One region of the Lentzea roselyniae genome, then DNA from elsewhere that is predicted to be linked to it. Evidence: riboswitches for the same ligand, from Rfam matches in the RefSeq annotation. Region 1 holds a riboswitch; the other holds the start of a gene.
What was found. Region 1 has a riboswitch for cobalamin ahead of ABFX45_RS17360 (FecCD family ABC transporter permease). Riboswitches for the same ligand answer to the same signal wherever they lie in the genome.
Positions count from the first base shown of each region.

Region 1 (7,486 bases):
CGAGAACTCGTGGGACTCGGCGGTCGAGGACGTCACCGGTGAGGAGACGTCGTTCAAGAAGGCCGGTGATCGCGCGTGAGCTGGTTCGGGCGCAGTGAGCTCGGCGACACCGACGACCCGAAGGAGCTCGTCCCCGGCGACGTCGCGACTCTCGACGAGACCGCGAGCGGGCTGCGCAAGCTCGGCACCGCCTGTCAGGAGGCGTACGGCGGTCTGTCCAAACTGGACGTCGGCCACTGGACGGGTGCGGCGGCGGAGAAGTTCCAGCAGTACTTCGCCAAGGAGACGCCGAAGTGGCGGGACGCCGCCGAGGCGTTCGGGCCCGTCGTGGAGGCGCTGACGACCTACAAAGGCGCGGTCGAGCGCGCGCAACGCGAAGCCGCGGAGGCGATCCGTCTCCACAACGAGGCGAAGAAGGTCACCAAGGACGCCGAGCGCCAGTACGACGCTGCGGCGTCGCAGTTCGAGAAGGCGTTCATGGCCGCACAGGTCAGCGGTGACTCGGCGCCCGCACCGCTCGCCCCGTTCAACGATCCCGGCAAGGCCCAGCGGGAGGCCGCCGAGCGGATGCTCGCCGACGCGCGCAACGCCCTGCGCAGTGCGGCCGCTGAGGCGGCCGCCGTCGTCACCAGGGCGAAGGACAAGGCTCCCGAGGAACCGGGGTTCCTCTCCAAGCTCGGTGCCTCGATCGAGGACAGCATCGAGAAGACCGTGGACCAGGTCGTGTCGGTGCACTCCGGTATGGGCCAGGCCGTGCTCGGCCTGGTCAAGGTGGCGCGGGTGATGAACCCGCTCGACCCCTACAACGTGGCCCACCCCGGCGACTACGCGGCCCACCTGATGCAGCAGGCCGCGGGCATGGTCCACATGGCCACGCATCCGACCGAGGCCGTCAAGGGCATCCTCAACGTCGAACAGTGGAAGAAGGACCCGTTCGCGGCGTTCGGTCAGCTGGTCGGCGACGTCGGTCTCGGCATCGCGACCGGCGGCGCCGGGCTGGCCGGCACGGCGGAGAAGGCGGTGCTGCGAGAGACAGCCGAGATGTCCGCGCGCGAAGCGGCCGAGCAGATGGGCACGCAGGTCGGCAAGCACGTCGACGACGGGCTCCCGCCGTGGCACCGGGCGGACTACGAGCCGCCGTCGCACACACCGGACTACAACAACCCGCACCCCGACGAGCCGTTCGGTCCGCAGCGCACCGATCCGGACGATCCCGTGCCGCACGACCGCGAGCCAGAGCCGCAGCGGGAGCCGGACCCTCCCGCGGAGGAACCGAAACGCGAGCCGGACGAGCAGCCCAGGGTCAGGGAACCGGAGCAGTTGCCGGAACCCTCCAAGAGCCAGTACTTCCGGCTGCAGGACCTGGTCCGGGAGATCGACTCCAGGCTGCCCGATCTCCCACCGGGGGAGAAGTCCGCGCAGCAGGAGCTGATGAACAGTTATCGGCAGCAGATGCGCGACATCATGGCCAAGCACAGCTGACGTCACGGCGACCAACAGGAGTTCTGCCCCAATGCACCCCCAACAGCCGCCGATGCGTCCCCAGCACCCGATGCGTCCGCAGCGCCAGATGCCACCGCCGCCGCAACCGCCACGCGCGATGAGGCCACCCGTTCCGCCGCCACCACCCCGGCCGGTGCCTCCGCGGCAGCAGCCGGTGGAGGAGCTTCCGGAGTGGACCAAGGACGGTGAGTTCCCGGCGATCTCGCGCGACGTCCCGCTCCACGGCAAGGATCCGGAGTCGGGCAGGGAACAGGTCTGGGTGGGCCGCGTCGTGTGGCAGGCGGTCACCGCGAAAGAGATCAAGATGGCTCTCTACGGCCCCTTCGGCCGCAAGATGTCCACCGGTGACTCCGTGTTCAGCGCCCTGCTCTCGATCCGCAACGAGCTGGAGGACCTGGAGCAGTACAACCCGCCGTGGAAGGTGCTGGTCAAGGGATCCAGGCGGGATGTGTGGCACGTCGGCCACAAGGTCTCCGTCTTCCCCGGCGATCGCGCCGAGATCCTCGTCCCAGGCGAGAAGGCGACCGAGTCCGTCGACGTGCTCGCGATGCTGGAACCGCACGACACCCCGAAGTTCGGCCTCGTCGAGCACCAGATGGCGAACTGCATGGAGTACTTCCGCCGCTTCGAGCCGGGCTTCGGTGCGGAAGGCGCCTTGTAGCTCGGGTTAGAGTACGAGCGTCGTGCACGGGGGAAGTCCGGTCGAAGTCCGGCGCTGACCCGCAACGGTAGGCCCCACCAGGGGCGAGCCCGAACACCCGCACACGGCTGCAGAGGAACTCCGACTCCTGCCGTGGACTGCGGGAAGGGAACATGTGATCGGGAAGATCAGCGCGCTCGTCGGCGTGCTCGCCGTCAGCATCGTCGCGGGTGTGGCGCTCGGCCCCGTCTCCGTACCGTTCGACGTCACCCTCGAACTGCTGTGGGCGGCGCTGACCGGCGGCACGGTCCCCGCCGACCTCGCCGGGCAGTACCACATCGTCTGGGACATCCGGCTGCCTCGTGTGCTGCTGGCCGCGGTGGTCGGCGCCGGCCTCAGCACGGTCGGCGTCGCGATCCAGGCCATGGTCCGCAACGCGCTCGCCGACCCGTACGTGCTCGGCATCTCGTCCGGAGCCAGCGTCGGCGCGACGGCGGTGGCGACGCTTGGCGTGCTCTCCGGTCTCGGTGTCTACGCGCTCTCGGCCGGAGCGTTCCTGACGGGGCTCGGTGCCACGGCGCTGGTGTACATCACCGCGCGGTCGAGCCGGGGGCTCACGCCGTTGCGGCTGGTGCTGACCGGAACCGCGCTCGCGTACGGCTTCTCGGCCGTCGCCATGCTGCTGGTGTTCCAGGCGCCGCGCGGTGAGGCGGCGCGGGCGGCCATGTTCTGGTTGCTCGGCAGCCTCGGCGGGGCCAACTGGCAGTCTCTGCCGGTCGCCACGGCCGTGACCGCGGCCGGGATCGTCTACCTGACGACCAGGGCGCGGCAGCTCAACGCGCTGGCGATGGGCGACGAGACCGCGACCACGCTCGGCATCGAGGTCAACCGGTTCCGCACGCACCTGTTCGTCGTCACCGCGGCCATCACCGGCGTGCTGGTGGCCGTCAGCGGCGCGGTCGGCTTCGTCGGCCTGATGCTGCCGCACCTCACCCGCATGGTCGTGGGCGCCGATCACCGCAAGGTGCTGGCCCTCGCGCCACTCGCCGGCGCGAGCTTCCTGGTGTGGGTGGACGTGGCCGCACGCATGCTCGCGGCGCCGGAGGAACTGCCGCTCGGCGTCATCACCGCCGCCCTCGGTGTGCCGTGTTTCATCTTCCTGATGCGCCGCAGGGCGTACGTGTTCGGAGGGCGCTGATGCGCGTCGAGCTCACCGGTGTCACCGTCCAGAACATCATCGAGGACATCTCGCTGCACGCCTCGAACGAGGTCGTCGGCATCGTCGGGCCGAACGGCAGCGGCAAGTCCACGACGCTGCGTTGCGTCTACCGCGCCCTGAAACCGCACGCCGGCATCGTCCTGCTCGACGGCGAGAGCGTCCACAAGCGACAGAAGATCGCCCGCGACCTCGCCGCGCTCACCCAGGAGTCACAGGTCGAGTTCGACTTCACGGTGGCCGAGGTGGTGGAGATGGGCCGTCTGCCGCACGACCGCGATCCGGAGGCGGACCGCCGCATCGTCGCCGACGCACTGGCCACAGTGGACGTCTCGCATCTGGCGGGCCGGGGTTTCCTCAGCCTCTCCGGCGGTGAACGCCAGCGCGTGCTCATCGCGCGTGCCGTCGCACAGGAGCCACGCGTGCTCGTGCTGGACGAGCCGACCAACCACCTCGACATCCGGCACCAGCTCGACGTCCTCGCACTCGCACGCGGCCTCGGCGTCACGGTTCTCACCGTCCTGCACGACCTGAACCTCGCCGCGTCCTACTGCGACCGTCTGTACGTGCTCGAAGAAGGCCGCGTCGTCGCGCACGGCACGCCCGAGGAGGTCCTCGTGCCCGAACTGATCGCCAAGGTTTTCCACGTCACGGCACACGTCGTCCGACACCCCACCACGGGAGTTCCCCAGCTCCTGTTCGACCAGGAGGTCATCCCTTGAGAACCGCCCTCGCCACAGCCGCCCTGCTGCTCGTCTCCGGCTGCGGTGCCACGGTCGCGCAGGACGCCTCGAAGTCGGACCCGGTGACCATCACGAACTGCGGCCAGCAGGTCACGTTCGACAAGGTGCCGTCCAAAGTGGTCACCAACGACACCGGCATCACCGAGCTGATGTTCGCGCTGGGGCTGAAGGACCGCATGGCCGGCTACGTCGTGGACGGCAACAACAGGGTGGACCTGCAGACCTCGCCGTGGAAGGCCGACTTCGACAGCACGCGCAAGCTCGCCGACAAGATCTCCAAGGAGGTCGTGCAGGGCGCCAACGCCGACCTCGTCTTCGCGGGCTGGAGCTACGGCTTCAGCGAGAGCACCGGCTTCACCCCGGACGCCCTGAAGCAGCTCGGGATCCCGAGCTACCTGCTCACCGAGGCGTGCCGCAACGGCGCCGGCAAGCAGCGCGGCATCATGCCCGCCCTCGACGCGCTGTACACGGACCTGCGCAACCTCGGGAAGATCTTCCGCGTCGAGGCCGAGGCCGAGGAGCTCATCAAGGGCTACCAGCAGCAGATCGAGAACGCGGGCAAGCTGATGGCGGGCAAGCCGCGCCCGAAGGTGTTCCTCTACGACAGCGGCCAGGACCAGCCGTTCACGTCCGGCAAGAACGCCGCGCCGCAGGACGTCATCGGCAAGGCGGGCGGCGACAACATCTTCGGCGACCTCGACGACAGCTGGACCACGGTCAACTGGGAGACCGTCGTGCAGCGCGACCCGGACGTCGTGCTGATCGTGGACTACGCGGACGGTGAGGCGAACACGCCCGCGCAGAAGCAGGCGTTCCTGGAGGGCTTCGCTCCGCTCGCGAACTCGCCGGCGATCAAGAACAAGCGCTTCTTCGCACTTCCGTACGCCGCGCTGGTCGAAGGCCCGCGCAACCCGGCCTCGATCGAGGCCTTCGCGAAGTACTTGTCGCAGGCGTGAGCGTGACCAGATAGTGGGAGATTTCCTCCCGGCGCTTGGTACGTCGTGCTGAGCTGTGGCAGCATCCGCTACATGGCTCAGCACCTCGCCATCATTATCGACGAGCGCGTCGGGTAGTGCCGCCCCTGGCACCCGACGCGCAGACCTCTCGCATCCCGCGGGGGGTCTTTTTGTTTGTCCGGATGAGGAGATGACCCCGATGGCCGGCCCGACCGACGAGTTCCACGTCTACGACACGACGCTGCGCGATGGCGCCCAACGTGAGGGAATTTCGTACTCCGTCACGGACAAGCTCGCTGTCGCACGGCTGCTGGACTCGCTCGGCGTCGGTTTCATCGAGGGCGGCTGGCCCGGCGCTCTCCCCAAGGACACCGAGTTCTTCGCCCGCGCGGCGGCCGGTGACCTGGAGCTCAAGCACGCCAAGCTGGTCGCGTTCGGAGCGACCCGCAAGGCAGGGGTCAAGGTCGAGGAAGACCCCCAGGTCAAGGCACTTCTCGACTCCCAGGCCCCGGTGGTCACGTTGGTGGCCAAATCGGACCTCAGGCACATCGAGCGGGCGCTGCGCACGGACACCGACGAGAACCTGAGGATGGTGCGCGACACCGTCAAGCACCTCAAGGAACACGGCAGGCGAGTCTTCCTCGACGCCGAGCACTTCTTCGACGGCTACGCGTTCTCGCCGGACACCAGCCTCAGGGTGCTGGAGTCCGCTGTGGAGGGTGGCGCCGACGTCGTCGTGCTGTGCGACACGAACGGCGGTCAGCTGCCGTTGGGGCTCGCCGAGACGGTGGCCGAGGTCGTCAAGAAGACCGGCTTCCGAGTCGGAATCCACTGCCAGGACGACACGTCCTGCGCCGTGGCGAACACCATCGCGGCCGTTCAGGCGGGCGCGACGCACGTTCAGTGCACCGCCAACGGTTATGGCGAGCGAGCAGGCAACGCCGACCTGTTCGCCGTCGTGGGAAACCTCGTGACCAAGCTCGGCATGGAGGTGCTCCCGACCGGGGCACTGGCCGAGCTCACCCGCGTCTCCCATGCGTTGGCCGAGATCGCGAACATCGCACCCGACACCCACCAGGCTTATGTCGGGTCGTCAGCATTCGCTCACAAGGCGGGTCTGCACGCGAGCGCGATCAAGGTGGATCCGGAGCTGTACAACCACATCGTTCCGGACCGCGTCGGCAACGACATGCGGGTGCTGGTCACCGAGATGGCCGGTCGGGCGAGCATCGAGCTCAAGGGACGTGAGTTCGGGCTCGACCTGACCGGCCGGTCAACCGAAGTCGGCAGCGCGTTGAAGCGCGTGAAGGAGCTGGAGGCGAAGGGCTGGTCGTTCGAGGCCGCCGACGCCTCGATGGAGCTGCTGCTGCGCTCAGAGCTGTCCGAACTGGACACTCCTCCCTTCACGCTCGAGTCCTACCGGGTCGTGCTGGACCACCGCTCGGACGGCGAGATCGTGTCCGAGGCCACGGTCAAGGTGCACGTGGCGGGGGAGCGGGTCATCGCCACCGCCGAGGGCAACGGTCCCGTGCACGCGCTGGACGCGGCGCTGCGCAAGGCGTTGCTGCCGCACTTGTCCTGGTTGGACAGCGTGGAGCTGGCCGACTACAAGGTGCGCATCCTCACCGAGCACCCCGGTACGGACGCGGTGACGCGCGTGCTGGTCGAGTCCACGGACGGCGAGCGCGAGTGGACCACCGTGGGGGTGCACGGCAACATCGTCGAGGCGAGCTGGCTCGCCCTCTGTGACGCACTGGTGCACAAGTCGATGCGAGCAGCGCTTTGAACGAGTAACCAGTGCAGAGTGTGTGTTGCCCCGGAGGAAGCGCCGGAGCGCCTGCAGGGACACCGTCTAAGGTTGTATACGTGCGCATTGCCCGAATCGCTCATCCTCAAGGCGTTGCTTTCGTCGCCGTTCACGGCGAGGAAGCCGCAGAGATCGCCGAACACCCCTTCGGCACGCCCACGTTCACCGGCCGCAAGTGGCCCTTGGCCGACGTCAGGCTGCTGGCGCCGATCCTGCCGACCAAGATCATCGGCATCGGCCGCAACTACGCGGACCACGCGGCGGAGCTCGGCAACGAGGTCCCCGCGGAGCCGCTGGTCTTCCTCAAGCCCAACACGTCGGTCGTCGGGCCGAACGTCGAGATCAAGATCCCGGCCGCGTCCGAGCGCGTGGACTTCGAGGGCGAGCTGGCGGTCATCATCGGCCAGCCGTGCCGCGAGGTCTCGAAGGCCAAGGCGATGAGCGTGGTGATGGGCTACACCATCGCCAACGATGTCACCGCGCGCGACCTGCAGAAGAAGGACGTGCAGTTCACGCGTGCCAAGGGTTTTGACACGTTCTGCCCGATGGGTCCGTTCATCGAGACCGAGTTCGACCCCTCCGACGTCCGCGTCGTCACCGAGCTCGACGGGGAGGTCAAGC
Region 1 covers NZ_BAABBE010000008.1:308,828-316,313, reverse strand. The annotation lists gene ABFX45_RS17375 (hypothetical protein) at 1-79, shown strand, start outside; gene ABFX45_RS17370 (putative T7SS-secreted protein) at 76-1,482, shown strand; gene ABFX45_RS17365 (hypothetical protein) at 1,658-2,164, shown strand; cobalamin riboswitch at 2,157-2,279, shown strand; gene ABFX45_RS17360 (FecCD family ABC transporter permease) at 2,319-3,341, shown strand; gene ABFX45_RS17355 (ABC transporter ATP-binding protein) at 3,341-4,081, shown strand; gene ABFX45_RS17350 (ABC transporter substrate-binding protein) at 4,078-5,058, shown strand; gene cimA (citramalate synthase) at 5,258-6,844, shown strand; gene ABFX45_RS17340 (fumarylacetoacetate hydrolase family protein) at 6,925-7,486, shown strand, end outside.

Region 2 (7,486 bases), on a different contig from region 1:
CGTGCCCCACACCGACAGGCCGACCGAGGGCGGCCACTCGCCGTCGTTCTCCTCGCGGTACCGGGCGAGCAGCGAGTCGGCCATCGCCTGACCGGTCTCCCACGCGAGGCGCGACGGGATGGCCTTCGGGTCGACCGAGTAGAAGTTGCGGCCGGTCGGCAGCACGTTCACCAGGCCGCGCAACGGAGAGCCCGACGGACCGGCCGGGATGTAGCCGCCGTCCAGCGCGTGCAGCACGTTCGTCATCTCGTCCGTGGTGCGCGCCAACCGGGGCACGACCTCGACGGCGGCGAACTCCAGGATCTTCTGCACGTCGGCCGACTCGTGCAGAGTCCGTGCCACGGAAGCGTCCCAGCCCGCGTCTTCCATGGCCTGGACGAGCGCGCGAGCCTGTTCCTCGACGGCGTCGACGTCTTCGCGGGTCGTCGTGGTGAGTCCGAGTGCTTCGCGCAGGCCCGGCAGCGCGGCGACCTGGCCGCCCCACATCTGACGTGCCTGCAGCATCGCGAGCACGAGGTTGACCCGCACCGAACCGGTCGGCGCCTCGCCGAGGACGTGCAGGCCGTCGCGGATCTGGACGTCCTTGACCTCGCACAGCCAGCCGTCGACGTGCAGCAGGAACTCGTCGAACTCCGCGTCGTGCGGCCGGTCGTCCAGGCCGAGGTCGTGGTCGAGCTTCGCGGCCTGGATCAGCGTCCAGATCTGCGCCCGGATCGCCGGCAGCTTGGCCGGGTCCATCGCGGAGATGTTGCCGTACTCGTCGAGCAGCTGCTCCAGCCGCGCGATGTCGCCGTAGCTGTCGGCGCGGGCCATCGGCGGTACGAGGTGGTCGACCAGCGTGGCGTGCGCGCGCCGCTTCGCCTGCGTGCCCTCACCGGGGTCGTTGACGAGGAACGGGTACACCAGCGGCAGATCGCCCAGCGCCGCGTCCGTGCCGCAGGACGCCGACATGCCGACGGTCTTGCCCGGCAACCACTCCAGGTTGCCGTGCTTGCCGACGTGCACCACGGCGTCCGCGCCGAACCTCGACTCGATCCACCGGTAGGCCGCGAGGTAGTGGTGCGACGGCGGCAGGTCCGGGTCGTGGTAGATCGCGATCGGGTTCTCACCGAACCCGCGGGGCGGCTGGACGATCACGACCACGTTGCCGGACTCCAGCGCCGCCAGCACGATCTCGCCGTCCTTGGACCGCGAGTGGTCGACGAACAGCGAGCCGGGCGCGTCGCCCCAGTGCTCCTGCATCGACTCGCGGAAGTCCTCGGGCAGCGTCTCGTAGAACTCCCGGTACTCCGCCGCGGCGATGCGCACGGGGTTGCTCTCGAACTGCTCCTGCGTGAGCCAGTCCGCGTCCTGCCCACCGGCGGCGATCAACGCGTGGATCAACGCGTCGCCGTCCTGCTCGTCGACGCCCGGCAGCTCGGTGCCGATGTCGTAGCCGTGCTCCCGCATGGCCTTCAGCAACCGTACGGTCGAGGCGGGCGTGTCGAGACCGACCGCGTTGCCGATCCTGGAGTGCTTGGTCGGGTACGCCGACAGCATCACCGCGATCTTGCGCTCACCGACCGGGACGTGCCGCAGCCGCGCGTGCCTGACCGCGATGCCGGCGACGCGCAGCGCCCGCTCGGGATCCGCCACGTAGACGGTGAGGCCGTCGGAGTCGATCTCCTTGAACGAGAACGGAACCGTGATGATCCGGCCGTCGAACTCCGGGATCGCCACCTGCGTCGCGGTGTCCAAAGGGGACAGTCCATCGTCGTTGGAGTCCCACGACTCGCGGCTCGACGTCAGGCACAACCCCTGCAGGATCGGCACGTCCAGCGCCGCCAGCGCCCCGACGTCCCACGCGTCGTCGTCCCCGCCTGCGCTCGCCTTGGCGGGGTTCGTGCCACCGGCCGCCAGCACCGTCACGATGAGCGCGTCGGCCTGCCCCAGCGTCTCCAGCAGCTCGGGCTCGGCGGTGCGCAGCGACGAGCAGTAGACCGGCAGCGGCTTCCCGCCCTTGGCCTCGATCGCGTCGCACAACGCGTGCACGAACGCCGTGTTCCCCGCGACGTGATGCGCCCGGTAGTAGAGCACCGCGACCGTCGGGCCGTCCTGCGCGGGCTCGCGCTCCAGCACACCCCACGTGGGCGTGGCGGCGGGCGCCGCGAACCCGTGCCCGGTCAGCAGGATCGTGTCCTCGAGGAACTTGTGCAGCTCGGTGAGGTTCACCGGCCCGCCGTGCGCCAGGTAGAGGTGGGCCTCGGCGCAGACACCGCCGGGCACCGTCGACAGCTCCATGAGCGCCGCGTCCGGCTGCTGCTCACCGCCGAGCACCACCACGGGCAGCCCGCAGGCCAGCAGCCAGTCGAGCCCCTCCTCCCACATCCTCCGCCCGCCGAGGATGCGCACCACGACCAGGTCGACGCCCTCGACGAGCGCGGGCAGGTCGTCGACGGTCAGTCGCGCGGGGTTGCCGAGCCGGTACTCGGCGCCACTCGCCCGGGCCGACAGCAGGTCGGTGTCGGAGGTCGACAGCAGCAGGATCACGCAGGCTCCATCCCTCGTGGGGTCCTCGCCCCAGGTTGCGGGTGACAGACGAAGCGGAGTTCCTGACTCCCAGCGGTTCGCTGGTCACAGTGGCGGGACCGCGCCGGATTCACACCGGCTTCCTCCTGCGCTTCGTCGTTCGGGCTCACCCTAACCGGCGGGTTACAGTCCGACCTATGCGTACTCACCCGGATGCCTGCCCAGGCGCCGTCGAGCTGCACCAGGCGGCTGACGGCGGCCTCGCGCGCATCCGGGTCCCCGGCGGCACCCTCACGGCAGCTCAGTGGGACGTCGTGCGGCTCGCCGCCCTGGAACTCGGCACCGGCTCGCTGGAGCTGACCTCGCGGGCGAACCTCCAGATCAGGGGCCTCGCGGACGGTCTGGAACTGGGTGCGCGGCTGCGTGCGGCAGGCCTGCTGCCTTCGGACACGCACGAGCGCATCCGCAACATCATCGCGGCGCCGCTGGAGGCCAACCAGGCCCTGGTCGACGCGCTGGACGCGGCCCTGTGCGCGGACCCCGCGCTGGCCTCGCTACCCGGGCGTTTCCTGGTGACGGTTGGCGCGTCGGTCAGCGGCCTCGGCGGCGACTTCGGGCTGGTCGACGACGTGTTGCTGCTCGCAGGGACCGACACGGGTGTGCGTGTTCAGGACCCCGTGGACGCTCTCGTGACCGCCGCCCGTCTCTTCCAGGAGATGCGCGGGGCCGCCTGGCGCCTGTCCGAAGTGGACGGCGGTGTGCGGAAGATCACCGAACACTTCGGTGCCACCGGCGGATCGCGGATCACTCCGGCTGTGACGCCTGTCGCACCTTCGCCGACCACACCGGGTGTGCCGCTGGGACGGCTGGATGCGCATCTCCTCGCGGGTGTGCCGGTGCGGTTGACGCCGTGGCGCAGCCTCGTCGTGCCGGCGGGTACCGACACGTCCGGCCTGATCACCGACCCGGCCTCCCCTTGGCACGGCGTGAGCGCCTGCACCGGCCGCCCCGGCTGCGCGAAGTCACTCAGCGACGTACGGGCCGACGCGCGCGCTTGGGTAGACGCGGCCCACCACACACACGCTCCGGCCGGGGTTCCCCCAATTTCAACTCTAGTGAGCAGGTCTGACATTTCTCGTGGCCAACCGGTCCACTGGTCGGGTTGCTCACGCCGGTGTGGCCGCCCCACCGGCGATGTGATCGAGTTCGTCGCGACCGGCGACGGCTACGAGGAGACCAGGTGACGGAGTACATCAAGGAAGGCGCGGAGATCTACCGCCGCTCCTTCGCGACCATTCGCGCGGAGGCGGACCTCGCCGGCTTCCCGCAGGACGTCGCGCGGGTCGTCGTGCGGATGATCCACTCGTGCGGCATGACCGACCTGACGCACGACATCGCCTTCTCCCCCAACGTCGTGCGGCACGCCCACGCCGCGTTGCTCGACGGCGCGCCCATCCTCTGCGACGCCAACATGGTCGCGGCCGGGGTGACCCGCCGCCGGCTGCCCGCGGACAACGAGGTCCTGTGCTACCTGCAGGACCCGCGCACGCCCGAGCTGGCCAAGCGCATCGGCAACACCCGCAGCGCGGCAGCGCTGGAACTGCTGGCGGACCGCTTCCAGGACGCGGTGATCGCGATCGGCAACGCGCCGACGGCGTTGTTCCACCTGCTCGACCTGATCGCGCAGGGCGCCCCGAGGCCTGCCGCCGTCCTCGGCATCCCGGTGGGCTTCATCGGCGCGGCGGAGTCCAAGGAAGCTTTGGCCGCAACGGATCTGGAGTACCTGGTGGTGCACGGCCGGCGCGGCGGCAGCGCCATGACGGCAGCAGCTATCAACGCGATTGCGAGCGAAGAGGAATGACGGGCAAGCTCTACGGCGTCGGCCTGGGTCCTGGCGACCCGGAACTCGTGACGGTCAAGGCCGCGCGGCTCATCGGGGAAGCCGACGTCGTCGCGTTCCACAGCGCCCGCCACGGCCGCTCAGTGGCCAGAACCATTGCGGAGCCCTACTTCCGCGAAGGTCAGATCACCGAACAGCTCGTCTACCCGGTGACGACCGAGGACACGGACGACTACCAGGGCGAGATCGACCAGTTCTACGAGGAGGCCGCCGCCCGCCTCGCCGCTCACCTCGACGCCGGCCGCAACGTCGTCGTCCTGGCCGCGGGCGACCCGTTCTTCTACGGCTCCTACATGCACATGCACAAACGCCTCGCCGACCGCTACGAGTGGGAGGTCGTTCCCGGCGTGACGAGTGTCAGCGGCGCGAGTGCCGTCCTCGGCACCCCGCTCGTGGAACGCGACGAGGTCCTCACGATCCTGCCCGGCACCCTGCCGCCGGCCGAGCTGGCAGCCCGCCTCGCCGACACCGACTCGGCCGCGATCCTCAAGCTGGGCCGCACCTTCGGCAACGTCAAGGCAGCCCTCGAAGCCTCCGGCCGGCTCGGCAACGCCTGGTACGTCGAGCGCGCCACCACGGGCCGGCAGAAGACCTCGCCGCTCGCCGACGTGGACCCGGACACCGTCCCGTACTTCTCGCTGGCGCTGCTGCCCAGTCACTCCAAGCCCAAGGCGCGCAAGGGCGAGGTGACCGTCGTGGGCCTGGGCCCCGGCGCCACCGCCTGGCTGACGCCGGAAGCCCGCCAGGAGCTGGAAGCCGCCGACGAGCTCGTCGGCTACACCACCTACCTCAACCGCGTCCCCGACCGGCCCGGCCAGACCAAGCACGCCTCCCACAACCAGGTCGAGTCGGAACGCGCCGCCTTCGCCCTGGACCTGGCGCGCCAGGGCAGGCGGGTCGCGGTGGTGTCGTCGGGCGACCCCGGCGTCTTCGCGATGGCCACGGCGGTTCTTGAAGCAGCCGCCGAACAACCGGACGTGCCGGTCAGGATCATCCCCGGAGTCACCGCCGCGAACGCCGTGGCGGCCAAGGCGGGCGCGCCGCTCGGGCACGACTACGCGGTCATCTCGCTGAGCGACCGCCTCAAGCCGTGGGACGTCATCGCCGAACGCCTCACCGCCGCCGCCAAGGCCGACCTCGTCATCGCCATCTACAACCCGGCGTCCAAGGCCCGCACGCACCAGGTCCACGAGATGCGCGACCTGCTGCTCCGGCACCGCGCCCCGGACACCCCGGTGGTGGTCGGCCGCGACGTGGGCGGCCCCGAGGAGGAGATCCGCGTCGCCACGCTGAAGACCCTCGACCCGTACACGATCGACATGCGCTGCCTGCTGATCATCGGCTCGTCGCAGACAGTCGTGACGGACGCGGGCGTGGTGTTCACGCCGCGCCGCTACCCGTCCTGAGCAGCAACGGGGTCGCGAGCAGGAACAGTCCCGAGAGGGTGATCGCGGTGAGCGGGCTGGTGAGTGTCGCCAGGCCGCCCCAGATCACCATCAGGGCGGCCTGAAGGAGTTTGCTGCTGACGCTCCACGTCGTGAGCACCTGCGCGACGCGGTCCGCGGGAGTGCGGCGCAGGCGTTCTGTCGCGAGGATCGGGTTGAACACGCCCATGCACGTGATCAGCAGGCCCTCGACGACGATCACGGTGAGGAGTCCGGGCAGGCCGGGCTGGACCAGCGCCAGCCCGAGCGGGAAGAACGAGCGCGACCAGCCGGAGACGATCATCACCCGGTGCCGGCCGTAGCGGGCGGAGAGCCGGGCGGAAAGACGGGCACCGGCGAAGCCGCCGAGTGCCGGCAGGCCGAACGCCAGACCGTACTGCCAGGCGGGGTAGTGGTACTGGCCGAGCAGCAACACGGACAGCACCGGCACGGTCGCCATGATCAGGCCGCTCACCAGGATCGCGTTGAGGAACAGCCGCCGCAGCGCGCGGTCGCCGACGATGAACCGCCAGCCCGCCAGAAAGCCGGATTCCCGTGTTGCTGCGGGTGCGGCGACGTCACTGCCCCGCAGGCGCAGGATCCCGAGCGCGGACAGCAGGTAGCTGAGCGCGTTGGCGAGGACGGTGACGACCGGGCCGAGCACCGCGACGAGCGCACCGCCCAGTGGAGGACCGGCCGCGGTCGCCACCCAGCTCGTGCCCTCGAACCTCCCGTTCGCGACGAGGAGCTGGTCGCCGCGGACGAGGTGCTTCAGGTACGCGCCGGACGTGGCGGTGAAGGCGATGCTCGCGGTTCCGGAGACGACCGAGACGGCCAGCAGCTGACCGAACGACAACGAGCCGCAGAAGTACGCGAGCGGGACGCTTGCCATCGCGAGGAACCTGGCAAGGTCCATCGCGATCATCACGGGCCGCTTGGCCCTGCGGTCGACCCACGGCCCGAGCGGGAACGCGACGACCGCCGCGACGGCGAGCCCCGCCGCTTCCAGCAGCGCCACGGCGAACGCCGTTGAATGCAGCACCTGGACCGCGATGAGCGGCAACGCCCCGAACGCCATCCACGTGCCGTAAGTGCTGACGGCGTAAGCCGACCACAACCACCGGAAGTTGTGCCCCAATCGCATGCGCCGCATCACATCCCCTGCACCGCGGCAAGATCAAACAACCGTCTCCCGGCGAGCCACAACGATCGGTTGGGCATGCATAGGCTGCGTCCCCATGGACACCGAGGCAGTGCGATCCTTCGTCCGCGCGGCCGAGCTCGGGCAGCTGCAACACGCGGCCGACGAGCTGGGCGTGACGCAACAGGCCGTCTCGAAGCGGATCGCCACGCTGGAACGGCAGCTCGGCGTCCAGCTGTTCACCCGCACCGCCCGAGGTGTCGAGCTGACGCTGGACGGGCAGGCGTTCCTGCCGCACGCGCGCGGCATCGTCACGGGCGCCGACCGCGCCGTCACCGCGGTCACGCCGGGCTCGCGCGCCCTTCGCGTCGACGTGCTGGGCTTCCGCAGCGCCCAGGCCGTCGTGCTGCACGACTACTGGCGATCACATCCGGGAGTCCACCTCGACGTGGTGACTCTCAAGGCCAACGACCCGCGCACGGTGGTCACCGCCATCCAGGCAGGTGATGTCGA
Region 2 covers NZ_BAABBE010000024.1:23,965-31,450, reverse strand. The annotation lists gene cobN (cobaltochelatase subunit CobN) at 1-2,529, opposite strand, end outside; adenosylcobalamin (AdoCbl) riboswitch at 2,538-2,679, opposite strand; gene ABFX45_RS33335 (hypothetical protein) at 2,706-3,752, shown strand; gene ABFX45_RS33330 (precorrin-8X methylmutase) at 3,749-4,369, shown strand; gene ABFX45_RS33325 (precorrin-2 C(20)-methyltransferase) at 4,366-5,814, shown strand; gene ABFX45_RS33320 (MFS transporter) at 5,789-6,985, opposite strand; gene ABFX45_RS33315 (LysR family transcriptional regulator) at 7,071-7,486, shown strand, end outside.
Region 2: it holds a riboswitch for cobalamin, as region 1 does, so the genes downstream of both, cobN (cobaltochelatase subunit CobN) here and ABFX45_RS17360 (FecCD family ABC transporter permease) in region 1, are expected to answer to the same signal.